2 regions of the Bacillus sp. KICET-3 genome follow, and region 2 is predicted to be linked to the other one. Evidence: predicted binding sites of a transcription regulator. Region 2 holds the regulator's gene; the other holds the start of a gene.

Region 1 (7,861 bases), 1.5 Mb from region 2:
CGAACCGACCTATATAATGAAATAATCCTTCATATTGAGGCGTTACAGCAAAGAAAGCTTCTTCAAACTTAATATTTACAAACGTACCATTTTTATAAATTCTAACCATAGCCCTTTTCTTTCCTGTTTCAACGCTTTTAACTATTCCGGTTACTGTTCTTGTATGACCTAAATCTGTTTCTTTTAATGCATCAGCATTCCTTTTATATAGTCTTCCATTAATCCTATTTGAATCTTCTGACTTTTCAGCAGGATCTGTTACTATTCTAATTGCTGGCTGCTCTACTGTAGCAGTTACTTTTCGACGCCGTTTTCTATTTTGTCGTTTTTGTCTATCTGCTTCTCTTCTTCTTACTCTTTCTTCCTCACTTAAAATTTCCAATTCAAAAGCTTCTCTTACCGACCTTCTCATTTGATCTGTTGAAACACTTCCAGTTTGAACACCCGACTGTCTAACACCAACTCTTCCATCTTCTTTTTCAAAAAAATGAATACAAGATTCTGAATGTCGACTTTCTCTCCAAGTTCTAAAATGACTCTTATTCCCAGGTCTGTTTACATAAGATAATTTCGCCTTGCAATCAGTTGTAGTACAAAACAATTTTTCTCTATACTTTTTCAAATAGTCTTCCATATTAATATCATCTAGACTAATCAATGCTTTTTCTTTTCCGTTAATATAAACTGCTTCATGGATACTGACCACGTGTTCCCCGCACCCCTTTTCCTAAAAATTCTTAAATTTTATTTAAAAAATTAACTGTATTTGATATTTTTACACTTATATCTATAATTCTACATTATTAGTAATAAATTAGCAATATCACTCCCTTTACACCTATAAGTCTACAAATTTTGCATTTTGGACTTAAAGATTCTGATATAAAAAAGCACCTATTTCGGTGCTTTCAAAAAATCAATCTTTAATTTTGCCCTCCTATAATAGGGTCTGTAGAGGCAAGTCTTTCTTTAAAGTAGTCACTTAACAGCATGATCACACCCTTCTCGGGCACCTCTTACCGATTATCCACCGTCTCCGGATACAAATCATGATTCATCATCCGGTACTCGGCCATCTTCTCGTATTTGGTGCCCGGACGGCCGTAGTTGGTGTACGGGTCGATCGAGATGCCGCCTCTCGGGGTGAATTTGCCCCAGACTTCGATGTAGCGGGGGTCCATCAATTCGATCAAATCGTTCATGATGATGTTCATGCAGTCTTCGTGAAAATCGCCGTGGTTGCGGAAGCTGAAGAGATACAGTTTTAAAGACTTGCTTTCTACCATTTTTTTATCAGGGATATAGCTGATATAGATCGTTGCGAAATCGGGCTGCCCTGTTTTCGGACACAGGGATGTAAATTCCGGGCAGTTGAATTTGACAAAATAGTCCCTGTTTTCGTGTTTATTCGGAAAAGCCTCCAGTACATCAGGTGAGTAGTCAAACAAATAGTTTGTCCCCTGGTTTCCGAGGAGGGTTACGCCTTCAAGTTCTGAATCTTTTCTTGTTGTCATTATTTTCTTCCTTTCTATCTTAAACTCCGCGTTTGTTTCCCCAGATGAGGGTGTGAAGCTGCGGCAGAACGCGGACGCGGTTTAATTCAGGGTCGTGCGTGACCGCTTTGACCAGTTCTTCATATTTTCGAAGCAGCTTTTCGACGAGCCGCCCCTGGTCTTCGGTATGCACGTCATCATTTCCGATCTGCAGATAAAACGGGATATCCGGATAACGGTGATGAATGCTCTTTGCAAATTGAAGATCTGAAGGGGTAAAAATGACGACCTTCAGGCTTGCCGCAGAAAGCCGTCCATGGTCCTTCAGCATGCCGACGATATGGTCCAGCTTCGTAAGATCCGTTTTCATATTTGAGCTTGGCGGCTTCGGCGAAATGGTTAAATCATCGATTTTTGTAAACCAGTCCTGATAAAACGTGCCCTGTGTTTCAAGCGCCGTGCGAATGCCGTTTTCTTGCAAAAGGGAAATCAGTCCGTCAAGCTGTTTTAAAAGAGCCGGATTTCCTCCTGAAATGGTGACATGTGAAAAAGCATTTCCGCCGATTTCTCTGAGCGATTCGTATATTTCTTCCGCAGACATCCATTTGATGTCTTTTTTGGCCGATCCGTCCCATGTGAAGGCTGAATCGCACCAGCTGCACGAATAATCGCAGCCCGCGGTTCTGACAAACATCGTTTTCTGGCCGATGACCATTCCTTCACCCTGGATGGTCGGGCCGAAAATTTCGAGTACGGGAATCGGTTTAGCCATTTGGCTCACCTTGTTTTGGACGGTAGACGACATAGCTTGTCGGCGTTTCCCTGACAAACACTTGAACACAGTGCGGCCGGTTTTCCAAGCCTTTCAAATAGGCGTCGACTTTTTCATAAATCGTTTTCGCCACCACCTCAGTCGACGGGATCTGCTCGCGGCTTTCCCCGGAAAATTCGCTGTGGTCGTTTAACAGCGTGTGATCGTATTCACCGTGCACCAATTTTTTAATGGTGCTGAAATTCACGAGAAAACCGGACTCATTCAATTGATCTCCGGCGATCGTGATATTGATTGTATACGTATGGCCGTGAATCCTGCTGCATGCGCCCGCATCTTCCCTCGGAATAAAGTGGGCCGCTGATACCTGCATATCTTTATTGAGTTCAAAAGCGTACAGGTGGTTTGTTTGCGGGTAGACTTGTGTAAGCATATTAAGCTCTCTCCCTTTTCATTTTCATGTATTCGTTGTAGCCGTTCGCGCGCAGTTTGCAAGCCGGGCATTCTCCGCAGCCGTCGGCGATGATGCCGTTGTAGCACGTCAGCGTCTCATTTTTGACGAATTCGAGTGCATTGAGATCATCGGCCAGCTTCCATGTTTCCGCCTTGTTCAGCCACATAAGCGGCGTATGAATCACAAACGGGCGCTCCATCGCCAGGTTGACGGTGACATTGCACGATTTGACGAATTCATCCCTGCAATCCGGATAGCCGCTGAAGTCCGTCTCACAGACTCCCGTCACGATATGCCGCGCCCCGATTTGGTAGGCGAGAATAGAAGCAAAGGATAAAAATACAAGGTTTCGTCCGGGAACAAAAGTGGACGGAAGCTCGCCTTCTTTCGCCTCAATTTTGATGTCATCCCTTGTCAAAGCGTTTGGCGCCAGCTGATTCAAAAGCGCCATGTCCAGCAGGTGGTTTTTTACGCCAAGCTTTTCAGCGATATTTTGCGCCACTTCAATCTCCTGCTGATGCCGCTGATTATAATGAAAGGTGACCGTTTCCACCTCTTGGAATTGCTGCAAGGCCCATAAAAGGCATGTCGTACTGTCCTGACCGCCGCTGAATACGACGACCGCTTTTTCCTGTTTCATAATTCCTCCTTCTCCGCTTTCACCAACTAAAAAACACCTTTCTTTAAAGGAAAGGTGTTCTAGCAAAAAATCAATAAAAAAGGCCATACCCCAAGGATACAGCTTTCCTTAGTTTTTTATAGAGGGTTTTGCTAGAACCTCTCCCGCGGTTATCTCGAGCGGATTTTGTTCAATTTTCTTTCGCCATCTTACCACAAATCCGGGGTTTCGCCAAGCACTAACGATTCGGCAGTTTTTTTATGATCAGAAAGAAGATGAACACAAGGCTCAGCTGACCAAATAAAGGATAGATGGTGGAAATCAATTTTCCATAGCCGATCTGTCCGGTTAAGTAGACTGTGAGTAGGATGAGAATAAATATATAAAGACTTTTGATATGAATATATTCGTTTATCTGCTTTTCAAGCCCGTAGAGATTACCGATGACCGATGTAAAGACTTCCCCAAAAATGATAAACAGATAGATGACATGGACGGAATGCTGAACGATATAGACCACCTGCGCCATCGGAATTTCATATAAAAGGACATTCGGCAATGTGGAAAGAGACAAAAAGCTTGCGATTAATACAAGGGTCAGCATGCTTCCTCCGATAAACGCGCCTCTTTTAATCAACCGTTCTGACTTCAATTCAGAGGCGATCGGTACAAGAACGGCCTGTGCTAGCGACAAATTAAAAGCGCCGTATGAAACAGCCGACACAATCCAGTCCGGCCTTGCCGAAAAACCCGGCAATTCGTGGACGGAAGGGCCCCTGAAAATAAACGAATCAAAGAGCACAATCAACGAAAAAAACACTAATAATGGCACAACAATGACATTGACGCTGAATATCCCCTTGACGCCGCTCATCGTGACAAACAGACTCAAAGCAACCGTTACAAGCATTCCCGCCTGGCTGGAGAGCCCGAGCTGTTCTTTAAAAATCGCCCCGGCCCCTGACAGCATGACAGAAGTCACACCGAGCAGAACCATCAGCATAAAGCCATTGACGAATTTTCCGAGCGTTTGTCCAAACAGAAATTTGTTCAGCTCCTGATAAGATCTGGCATTGATCCTGACTGAGATCAGCATGATTTTCGCACCGAGACAGGTGAACATCAGCCCGCTGATGAAAATGCCGGCCAAACCCGCCCAGCCGAATCTTAAAAAAAATTCAACGATTTCTCTGCCCGTCGCAAATCCAGCCCCGACAACCGTGCCTACATAGACAAATGCAAGTTGAAAAGCTGATCCTCGTGTTTGACTCATATTTCTCCCCCGTAAAATGAAACGTGATTTCCGCAAATTCCCTTTCTCCATCATATGAGACATGCTCCTTAAAAAGAAGGACAACTTCAAATACCGGAACAAAAAGGAAAAAGCATAGATCTTGAAAGTCAAAGTTAGTCAATGTATACTAATAGTCAGAGATGGTCAAACAAACGGCCATTTTTTAACCGGCAATTGGTCAAAAAAGGTCAAATCATTTTTAAAGGGGGTTTTGGCAAATGCGTTGTCAACATTGTCAAAAAAACGAGGCGACGATTCGCCTAAACATGCAAATCAATTTTACAAAAAAACAAATGGACTTATGTGAAGATTGCTATAAAGAATTGACTCAGCCTTCTATGTATTCCGGAGGCAGCTTTTTTGGAGGGGGTTCCTTCTTTAGCCAGCCTTCTCAAGCACAGCCGCAAACGGCTGCCAAAAAAGGCTTGCTTGATGAGCTCGCAGTCAATTTGACGAATGCCGCGAAAACGGGATTGGTTGATCCGGTGATCGGCCGCGATGATGAAGTGGCGCGCGTGATCGAAATTTTAAACCGCAGAAATAAAAACAATCCGGTATTAATTGGGGAGCCGGGTGTTGGTAAAACTGCCATCGCCGAAGGCCTTGCATTGAAAATTTCCGAAGGTGATGTTCCAAACAAACTGAAAAACAAGGAGCTTTACTTGTTGGATGTGGCCTCCCTTGTCGCCAATACCGGCATCAGAGGGCAATTCGAAGAACGAATGAAACAGCTGATGAAAGAACTGAAAGAACGCAAAAACGCGATTCTCTTTATTGACGAAATTCATCTTCTTGTCGGCGCCGGTTCTGCGGAGGGCTCCATGGATGCAGGCAACATTTTAAAACCCGCCCTTGCCCGGGGAGAACTGCAAGTCATCGGTGCAACCACATTGAAAGAGTATCGTCAAATTGAAAAAGACGCCGCTTTGGAACGACGCTTCCAGCCGATCATGGTGCATGAGCCTACAATCGAAGAGGCAACAGCCATTTTGAACGGCCTGAAAGAAAAATATGAAACCTATCATGGGGTTTCCTATACAGATGAAGCTGTGAAAGCCTGTGTCGTCCTTTCAAGCCGCTACATCCAGGACCGCCATCTTCCCGACAAGGCGATCGACCTTCTCGATGAAGCCGGTTCAAAAGCGAACTTGAAGATCGATACCGTCAGCGGTGAAGCAGCTTCAAAACGGCTGAAAGAAATTGAAGCGGAAAAGGCAAAAGCGCTTCAGGAAGAAAATTATGAGCTTGCCGCAAAACTTCGTGATGAAGAAGAAGCATTGCACAATGCGCTCGAGAAAAAAACAGAGGAAAAACAAGCAACGGTCGGCGCTGAAGACATTCAGGCGATCATCGAACAAAAAACCGGCATTCCCGTCGGAAAGCTGCAGCATGATGATCAGAAAAAAATGAAAGAGCTTGAAGCAAATCTCGGAAGCCGCGTCATCGGACAGAAAGAAGCCGTCAAAAAGGTGGCGAAAGCCGTCAGAAGAAGCCGCGCCGGTCTGAAAGCAAAAGACAGGCCTGTCGGTTCATTCCTATTCGTCGGCCCGACAGGCGTCGGTAAAACTGAGCTTTCCAAGCGGCTTGCGGAAGAGCTGTTCGGCACGAAGGATTCGATTATCCGTCTTGACATGAGCGAGTACATGGAAAAACACGCCGTGTCAAAACTGATCGGTTCGCCTCCTGGATATGTCGGACACGATGAAGCGGGGCAATTGACGGAAAAAGTCCGGAGAAACCCGTACAGCATCGTTCTGCTTGATGAAATCGAAAAAGCCCATCCTGATGTTCAGCACATGTTCCTTCAGATCATGGAGGACGGCCGTCTGACCGACAGCCAGGGACGGACAGTCAGCTTTAAAGATACTGTCATCATTATGACAAGCAATGCCGGCGTTTCCGAAAAGCAGACAACCGTCGGCTTTAACAGAGAAGAACGGCTGATGGGCGAACAATCATTGATTGACTCTTTAAGCAGCTACTTTAAACCTGAATTCCTGAACAGGTTTGACAGCATTGTCGAGTTCCAGCCTCTTGAAAAAGAAGATCTGGTAAAAATCGTCGATCTGCTTCTGAAAGATCTTGAGGACACATTAAGCGACCAGCATCTGACATTGCAGGTCTCCGAAGAAGCGAAAGAAAAGATTGCAGAAATCGGATACCATCCTGCATTTGGCGCCCGTCCTTTAAGAAGGACGATTCAGGAAACGGTCGAAGATCAAATGACAGACCTGCTTCTTGAAGAAGAACACATCTCAGGTTTCCATGTTACAGTTGAAAACGGCGATATCGCGGTAAAACCGGTCGCATAGTTCCGTCTGCCGGCTTCCTATACGGAGGCCGGCATTTTTTCTCCGCTCCAATATCCAATTCATCCCATTTCATCACCCAAAAGTCCCTATTCATCTGGATTTTATAACAATTTCTGAAACACCCTAAAGTTCCTATCTTGTGGCACCGATAATAACGATAGAAAAGTTAGTTAAAGGAATTGGTGAAAAAAATGGACAAAACATCGTTAATTGGAATCATTCTAGCTATCATCGGAGTAGGTGTCGGCATGGTGATGAAAGGCGTCAGCCCTTCAGTTCTTGTCAATCCGGCTGCATGGCTGATCATTGTTGTCGGGACAATCGCAGCAGTTACCATCGCATTTCCAACACGCGAAATAAGAAAGGTTCCAAAACTGTTCGGCATCTTATTTAAAGAGAAAAAGATGATTGAAATCAACGAGCTGATCCCCATGTTTACTCAATGGGCGCAAATCGCCAGACGGGAAGGCCTTCTCGCTTTGGAAGCAAACCTTAACGAAATCGATGACGAATTTTTGAAAAACGGCATGAGCATGGCTGTGGACGGACAGAGCGCCGAATTCATCCGGGACGTTCTGACAGAAGAAGTCGAGGCGATGGAAGAAAGGCATCAGGTCGGAGCCGGCATCTTTACACAGGCGGGAACATACGCACCGACGCTCGGAGTTTTGGGAGCCGTTGTCGGACTGATCGCCGCACTGGCCGATATGAGCAACACCGAAGCGCTCGGACACGCGATCAGCGCCGCATTCGTCGCCACCCTTCTCGGGATCTTTACAGGCTATGTGCTGTGGCACCCTTTTGCAAATAAATTGAAGCGTAAATCGAAGCAGGAAGTGAAAGTCCGCGAAGTCATGATTGAAGGCATCCTTTCCATTTTGGAAGGCCAGGCTCCAAAGGTCATCGAGCAAAAGCTG
Region 2 (7,861 bases):
GCGGGTGTGGCGGAATTGGCAGACGCGCTAGACTTAGGATCTAGTGTCTTTACGGCGTGGGGGTTCGAGTCCCTTCACCCGCATTATAAAATTTAGTTTGCGGAAGTAGTTCAGTGGTAGAACACCACCTTGCCAAGGTGGGGGTCGCGGGTTCGAATCCCGTCTTCCGCTCCAACCATCCACGCCGGGGTGGTGGAATTGGCAGACACACAGGACTTAAAATCCTGCGGTAGGTGACTACCGTGCCGGTTCAAGTCCGGCCCTCGGCATTGACATATGCGCCCGTAGCTCAATTGGATAGAGCGTTTGACTACGGATCAAAAGGTTAGGGGTTCGACTCCTCTCGGGCGCGCCATTATGTGTAACGGGAAGTAGCTCAGCTTGGTAGAGCACATGGTTTGGGACCATGGGGTCGCAGGTTCGAATCCTGTCTTCCCGACCATTCTTCGGGGCCTTAGCTCAGCTGGGAGAGCGCCTGCTTTGCACGCAGGAGGTCAGCGGTTCGATCCCGCTAGGCTCCACCATTTATTTTTAATAAAGCACTTGACTATTCATTATATAAGTGATATAGTAATAGAGTTGCTTTAAATAATGATCTTTGAAAACTAAACAAGACAAAACGTACCTGTTAATTCATTAAATAAATCGCGCATGAATATGTGCGTAGTCATTATCAAACTTCATGGAGAGTTTGATCCTGGCTCAGGACGAACGCTGGCGGCGTGCCTAATACATGCAAGTCGAGCGAACCGACGGGAGCTTGCTCCCTTAGGTTAGCGGCGGACGGGTGAGTAACACGTGGGTAACCTGCCTGTAAGACTGGGATAACTCCGGGAAACCGGGGCTAATACCGGATGCTTGATTGAACCGCATGGTTCAATTATAAAAGGTGGCTTTTAGCTACCACTTACAGATGGACCCGCGGCGCATTAGCTAGTTGGTGAGGTAACGGCTCACCAAGGCGACGATGCGTAGCCGACCTGAGAGGGTGATCGGCCACACTGGGACTGAGACACGGCCCAGACTCCTACGGGAGGCAGCAGTAGGGAATCTTCCGCAATGGACGAAAGTCTGACGGAGCAACGCCGCGTGAGTGATGAAGGTTTTCGGATCGTAAAACTCTGTTGTTAGGGAAGAACAAGTACCGTTCGAACAGGGCGGTACCTTGACGGTACCTAACCAGAAAGCCACGGCTAACTACGTGCCAGCAGCCGCGGTAATACGTAGGTGGCAAGCGTTGTCCGGAATTATTGGGCGTAAAGCGCGCGCAGGCGGTTTCTTAAGTCTGATGTGAAAGCCCCCGGCTCAACCGGGGAGGGTCATTGGAAACTGGGGAACTTGAGTGCAGAAGAGGAGAGTGGAATTCCACGTGTAGCGGTGAAATGCGTAGAGATGTGGAGGAACACCAGTGGCGAAGGCGACTCTCTGGTCTGTAACTGACGCTGAGGCGCGAAAGCGTGGGGAGCGAACAGGATTAGATACCCTGGTAGTCCACGCCGTAAACGATGAGTGCTAAGTGTTAGAGGGTTTCCGCCCTTTAGTGCTGCAGCAAACGCATTAAGCACTCCGCCTGGGGAGTACGGTCGCAAGACTGAAACTCAAAGGAATTGACGGGGGCCCGCACAAGCGGTGGAGCATGTGGTTTAATTCGAAGCAACGCGAAGAACCTTACCAGGTCTTGACATCCTCTGACACCCCTAGAGATAGGGCTTCCCCTTCGGGGGCAGAGTGACAGGTGGTGCATGGTTGTCGTCAGCTCGTGTCGTGAGATGTTGGGTTAAGTCCCGCAACGAGCGCAACCCTTGATCTTAGTTGCCAGCATTCAGTTGGGCACTCTAAGGTGACTGCCGGTGACAAACCGGAGGAAGGTGGGGATGACGTCAAATCATCATGCCCCTTATGACCTGGGCTACACACGTGCTACAATGGGCAGAACAAAGGGCAGCGAAGCCGCGAGGCTAAGCCAATCCCACAAATCTGCTCTCAGTTCGGATCGCAGTCTGCAACTCGACTGCGTGAAGCTGGAATCGCTAGTAATCGCGGATCAGCATGCCGCGGTGAATACGTTCCCGGGCCTTGTACACACCGCCCGTCACACCACGAGAGTTTGTAACACCCGAAGTCGGTGAGGTAACCTTTTGGAGCCAGCCGCCGAAGGTGGGACAGATGATTGGGGTGAAGTCGTAACAAGGTAGCCGTATCGGAAGGTGCGGCTGGATCACCTCCTTTCTAAGGATATTATACGGAATATAAGACCTCGCGGTCTTATAGACAGGTGCGTTTGGATCTTGTTTAGTTTTGAAGGATCATTCCTTCAAAACGTGTTCTTTGAAAACTAGATAACGAAAGTAGACATTCACATTCAATTGTAATGCAAGATATCACGTAGTGATTCTTTTTAACGGTTAAGTTAGAAAGGGCGCACGGTGGATGCCTTGGCACTAGGAGCCGATGAAGGACGGGACGAACACCGATATGCTTCGGGGAGCTGTAAGCAAGCTTTGATCCGGAGATTTCCGAATGGGGAAACCCACTGCTCGTAATGGAGCAGTATCCATATCTGAATTCATAGGGTATGAGAAGGCAGACCCGGGGAACTGAAACATCTAAGTACCCGGAGGAAGAGAAAGCAAATGCGATTCCCTGAGTAGCGGCGAGCGAAACGGGAACAGCCCAAACCAAGAGGCTTGCCTCTTGGGGTTGTAGGACACTCTATACGGAGTTACAAAAGAACGGGGTAGATGAAGAGGTCTGGAAAGGCCCGCCATAGGAGGTAACAGCCCTGTAGTCAAAACTTCGTTCTCTCCTGAGTGGATCCTGAGTACGGCGGAACACGTGAAATTCCGTCGGAATCCGGGAGGACCATCTCCCAAGGCTAAATACTCCCTAGTGACCGATAGTGAACCAGTACCGTGAGGGAAAGGTGAAAAGCACCCCGGAAGGGGAGTGAAAGAGATCCTGAAACCGTGTGCCTACAAGTAGTCAGAGCCCGTTAACGGGTGATGGCGTGCCTTTTGTAGAATGAACCGGCGAGTTACGATCCCGTGCAAGGTTAAGTTTGAAAAGACGGAGCCGCAGCGAAAGCGAGTCTGAATAGGGCGCATGAGTACGTGGTCGTAGACCCGAAACCAGGTGATCTACCCATGTCCAGGGTGAAGTTCAGGTAACACTGAATGGAGGCCCGAACCCACGCACGTTGAAAAGTGCGGGGATGAGGTGTGGGTAGGGGTGAAATGCCAATCGAACCTGGAGATAGCTGGTTCTCTCCGAAATAGCTTTAGGGCTAGCCTCAAGGTAAGAGTCTTGGAGGTAGAGCACTGATTGGACTAGGGGCCCCTACCGGGTTACCGAATTCAGTCAAACTCCGAATGCCAAAGACTTATCCTTGGGAGTCAGACTGCGAGTGATAAGATCCGTAGTCGAAAGGGAAACAGCCCAGACCGCCAGCTAAGGTCCCAAAGTATACGTTAAGTGGAAAAGGATGTGGAGTTGCTTAGACAACCAGGATGTTGGCTTAGAAGCAGCCACCATTTAAAGAGTGCGTAATAGCTCACTGGTCGAGTGACTCTGCGCCGAAAATGTACCGGGGCTAAACGTATCACCGAAGCTGCGGACTGTTCTTGCGAACAGTGGTAGGAGAGCGTTCTAAGGGCTGTGAAGCGAGACCGGAAGGACTCGTGGAGCGCTTAGAAGTGAGAATGCCGGTATGAGTAGCGAAAGAGGGGTGAGAATCCCCTCCACCGAATGCCTAAGGTTTCCTGAGGAAGGCTCGTCCGCTCAGGGTTAGTCGGGACCTAAGCCGAGGCCGAAAGGCGTAGGCGATGGATAACAGGTTGATATTCCTGTACCACCTCCTCACCATTTGAGCAATGGGGGGACGCAGGAGGATAGGGTAAGCGCGGTATTGGATATCCGCGTCCAAGCAGTTAGGCTGGGAAATAGGCAAATCCGTTTCCCATATAAGGCTGAGCTGTGATGGCGAGTGAAATATAGTAGCGAAGTTCCTGATTCCACACTGCCAAGAAAAGCCTCTAGCGAGGTGAGAGGTGCCCGTACCGCAAACCGACACAGGTAGGCGAGGAGAGAATCCTAAGGTGATCGAGAGAACTCTCGTTAAGGAACTCGGCAAAATGACCCCGTAACTTCGGGAGAAGGGGTGCTCTGTTAGGGTGCAAGCCCGAGAGAGCCGCAGTGAATAGGCCCAGGCGACTGTTTAGCAAAAACACAGGTCTCTGCGAAGCCGTAAGGCGAAGTATAGGGGCTGACGCCTGCCCGGTGCTGGAAGGTTAAGAGGAGCGCTTAGCGTATGCGAAGGTGCGAATTGAAGCCCCAGTAAACGGCGGCCGTAACTATAACGGTCCTAAGGTAGCGAAATTCCTTGTCGGGTAAGTTCCGACCCGCACGAAAGGCGCAACGATCTGGGCACTGTCTCAACGAGAGACTCGGTGAAATTATAGTACCTGTGAAGATGCAGGTTACCCGCGACAGGACGGAAAGACCCCGTGGAGCTTTACTGCAGCCTGATATTGAATGTTGGTACAGCTTGTACAGGATAGGTAGGAGCCTTGGAAACCGGAGCGCCAGCTTCGGTGGAGGCATCGGTGGGATACTACCCTGGCTGTATTGACCTTCTAACCCGCTGCCCTTATCGGGCAGGGAGACAGTGTCAGGTGGGCAGTTTGACTGGGGCGGTCGCCTCCTAAAAGGTAACGGAGGCGCCCAAAGGTTCCCTCAGAATGGTTGGAAATCATTCGCAGAGTGTAAAGGCACAAGGGAGCTTGACTGCGAGACCTACAAGTCGAGCAGGGACGAAAGTCGGGCTTAGTGATCCGGTGGTTCCGCATGGAAGGGCCATCGCTCAACGGATAAAAGCTACCCCGGGGATAACAGGCTTATCTCCCCCAAGAGTCCACATCGACGGGGAGGTTTGGCACCTCGATGTCGGCTCATCGCATCCTGGGGCTGTAGTCGGTCCCAAGGGTTGGGCTGTTCGCCCATTAAAGCGGTACGCGAGCTGGGTTCAGAACGTCGTGAGACAGTTCGGTCCCTATCCGTCGCGGGCGCAGGAAATTTGAGAGGAGCTGTCCTTAGTACGAGAGGACCGGGATGGACGCACCGCTGGTGTACCAGTTGTTCTGCCAAGGGCATCGCTGGGTAGCTATGTGCGGACGGGATAAGTGCTGAAAGCATCTAAGCATGAAGCCCCCCTCAAGATGAGATTTCCCATTCCGCAAGGAAGTAAGATCCCTGAAAGATGATCAGGTTGATAGGTCTGAGGTGGAAGTGTGGCGACACATGGAGCTGACAGATACTAATCGATCGAGGACTTAACCTAAATATTTGTGAATGGTCTTTACCCGTTATCTAGTTTTGAGAGAACACCTCTCAAATAGGTTTGGTGGCGATAGCGAAGAGGTCACACCCGTTCCCATGCCGAACACGGAAGTTAAGCTCTTCAGCGCCGATGGTAGTTGGGGGTCTCCCCCTGTGAGAGTAGGACGCCGCCAAGCAAGCGAAAGACCAGCTTAGATAAGCTGGTCTTTTTTTGTATGCAATTAAGGTTTTATGAGGGTTAAAAGTGGAAATAATAAAGCAATGAAGAGCAATTAGTTGAAAAAAAATCAAAAACCACTTATAGTAAAGTTAAAGTCAAATATAGTCAAAGTCAAGTGAAGGAGGGGGCTGAGTGGGGCAAAATATTTCCGATATCATCGAACAATATTTAAAACAAGTATTGGAACAAAACGGGAAGGAAATTTTGGAGATAAAACGAAGCGAAATAGCCGATAAGTTCCAGTGCGTTCCTTCTCAAATCAATTATGTAATCAATACGCGATTTACAAGTGAACGCGGATACATTGTTGAAAGTAAACGAGGCGGCGGAGGATATATCCGCATTATTAAAATTAAAATGAACGACAAAATCGATTTGATCAATAACATAATGGATCAAATCTACACAAGGCTTTCACAAGCAGCTTCAGATGACATCATTTTAAGACTGTTGGAAAATGGAGTGATCACAGAAAGCGAAGCAAAATTGATGGTCAGTGTGATGGATCGTTCTGTTTTATATATTGATTTACCTGAACGTGATGAATTAAGAGCGAGAATGATGAAAGCCATGCTTACGTCACTTAAATTTAAATAAAGCGGGTGAAAAGCGTGATATGTCAAGAATGTAATGAAAGACCGGCTACTTTTCACTTTACAAAAGTCATTAACGGAGAAAAACAGGAAATGCATATTTGTGAACAATGTGCGAAGGAGAACAGTGAATCATATTCTATGAGTGAAAACAACGGATTTTCGATCCATAATTTATTATCCGGACTTTTAAATTTTGACTCATCTTTTACAAACACCGGGGAGGCCCAGCTGTTTCAACAGCCGGAACAAGTCCTGCGTTGCAAAAAGTGCAATATGTCATTTTCGGAATTCTGCAAAACGGGGCGTTTTGGATGCTCTGAGTGCTATAAAACGTTTCACTCTTACATCACCCCGATTTTAAGAAAAGTTCACAGCGGCAACACTGTCCATGCCGGAAAAATTCCTAAGCGAATCGGCGGAAACCTGCATGTCAGACGACAAATTGAAACGCTGAAAAAAGAGCTGAAAGAACTGATTCAGCAGGAAGAGTTTGAAAAAGCGGCCAGTGTCAGGGATCAAATCAGATCCCTTGAACAAAACTTGAACGCTAATCAAAAGGAGGGGGAAGACTGATGTCACTGCAGCATTTTATTCAGGATGCTTTAAGCAATTGGATGCGGCAGGAAGGCCCTGAAAGTGACATCGTGCTGAGCAGCCGGATCCGTCTTGCCCGGAACTTGGAGAAAGTCCGCTTTCCTACCCTTTTCTCAAATGAAGAGGCTTCAGCGATTATCGCACTTTTTGAAGAACAATTCACCGGATATGAAGTGCCTGGCTTAGGCAAATTTGAGCTGGTGAAAATGGAACAGGTTCAGCCGCTGGAGAAAAGGGTCCTTGTTGAAAAGCATTTAATCAGCCCGCATTTGACAGAAGCTTCTTTTGGCGCTTGTCTTCTTTCTGAAAATGAAGAGGTCAGCATCATGTTAAACGAAGAAGACCATGTACGCATCCAATGTCTTTTCCCCGGGTTTCAGCTCACTGAGGCCTTAAAAGCGGCAAATCAAGTCGATGATTGGATTGAAGAAAGAGTCGATTATGCTTTTTCAGAACAACGAGGATATTTGACAAGCTGTCCTACAAATGTAGGAACGGGGCTCAGGGCATCGGTCATGATGCACCTTCCTGCTCTCGTGTTAACTAGGCAAATCAACCGAATTATACCGGCAATCAATCAATTGGGCCTTGTTGTGAGAGGAATTTACGGTGAAGGCAGCGAAGCATTAGGGAATATCTTTCAAATCTCGAATCAAATCACTCTTGGAAAGTCGGAGCACGACATTGTTGAAGACCTTAACAGTGTGGTTGCGCAATTAATCGAACAGGAACGGTCTGCGAGAAGAGCGCTTTATCAGACTTCGCAAATCGAGCTTGAAGACCGTGTGTACAGATCCTACGGCGTTTTATCCAACTGCCGGATGATCGAATCAAAAGAGACGGCAAGATGCCTCTCAGATGTTCGTCTTGGAATTGATCTCGGAATTATTAAAGGTCTTTCCAGAAATATATTAAATGAACTGATGATTCTGACTCAGCCCGGCTTCCTTCAGCAATATTCGGGGGGCGTATTAAGGGCCAACGAGAGAGATATCAGGAGAGCAGCCCTCATTAGAGAACGATTAAAATTAGAAAATAACGGCAATAGACAGGAGGATGAAACGATATGATGTTTGGAAGATTCACAGAAAGAGCACAAAAAGTATTGGCCCTTGCC

What was found. Region 2 encodes CtsR, which represses protease genes until heat stress. Its sites were predicted from a motif close to ATGGTCAATAAAGGTCAAACA; they were not measured.
Region 1: the regulator CtsR is predicted to act here: its motif matches at 4,807-4,827, upstream of R5H20_RS07845 (ATP-dependent Clp protease ATP-binding subunit).

The regions. Positions count from the first base shown of each region.
Region 1 covers NZ_CP137345.1:1,554,139-1,561,999, reverse strand. The annotation lists gene R5H20_RS07875 (hypothetical protein) at 1-706, opposite strand, end outside; gene queF (preQ(1) synthase) at 1,017-1,514, opposite strand; gene queE (7-carboxy-7-deazaguanine synthase QueE) at 1,534-2,265, opposite strand; gene queD (6-carboxytetrahydropterin synthase QueD) at 2,258-2,698, opposite strand; gene queC (7-cyano-7-deazaguanine synthase QueC) at 2,700-3,359, opposite strand; PreQ1 riboswitch class I at 3,462-3,506, opposite strand; gene R5H20_RS07850 (YkvI family membrane protein) at 3,577-4,611, opposite strand; gene R5H20_RS07845 (ATP-dependent Clp protease ATP-binding subunit) at 4,851-6,944, shown strand; gene motA (flagellar motor stator protein MotA) at 7,136-7,861, shown strand, end outside.
Region 2 covers NZ_CP137345.1:100,921-108,781, forward strand. The annotation lists tRNA gene R5H20_RS00545 (tRNA-Leu) at 1-83, shown strand; tRNA gene R5H20_RS00550 (tRNA-Gly) at 100-174, shown strand; tRNA gene R5H20_RS00555 (tRNA-Leu) at 184-269, shown strand; tRNA gene R5H20_RS00560 (tRNA-Arg) at 279-355, shown strand; tRNA gene R5H20_RS00565 (tRNA-Pro) at 366-442, shown strand; tRNA gene R5H20_RS00570 (tRNA-Ala) at 449-524, shown strand; rRNA gene R5H20_RS00575 (16S ribosomal RNA) at 680-2,229, shown strand; rRNA gene R5H20_RS00580 (23S ribosomal RNA) at 2,404-5,335, shown strand; rRNA gene rrf (5S ribosomal RNA) at 5,395-5,510, shown strand; gene R5H20_RS00590 (CtsR family transcriptional regulator) at 5,687-6,151, shown strand; gene R5H20_RS00595 (protein-arginine kinase activator protein McsA) at 6,166-6,723, shown strand; gene R5H20_RS00600 (protein-arginine kinase McsB) at 6,723-7,814, shown strand; gene clpC (ATP-dependent protease ATP-binding subunit ClpC) at 7,811-7,861, shown strand, end outside.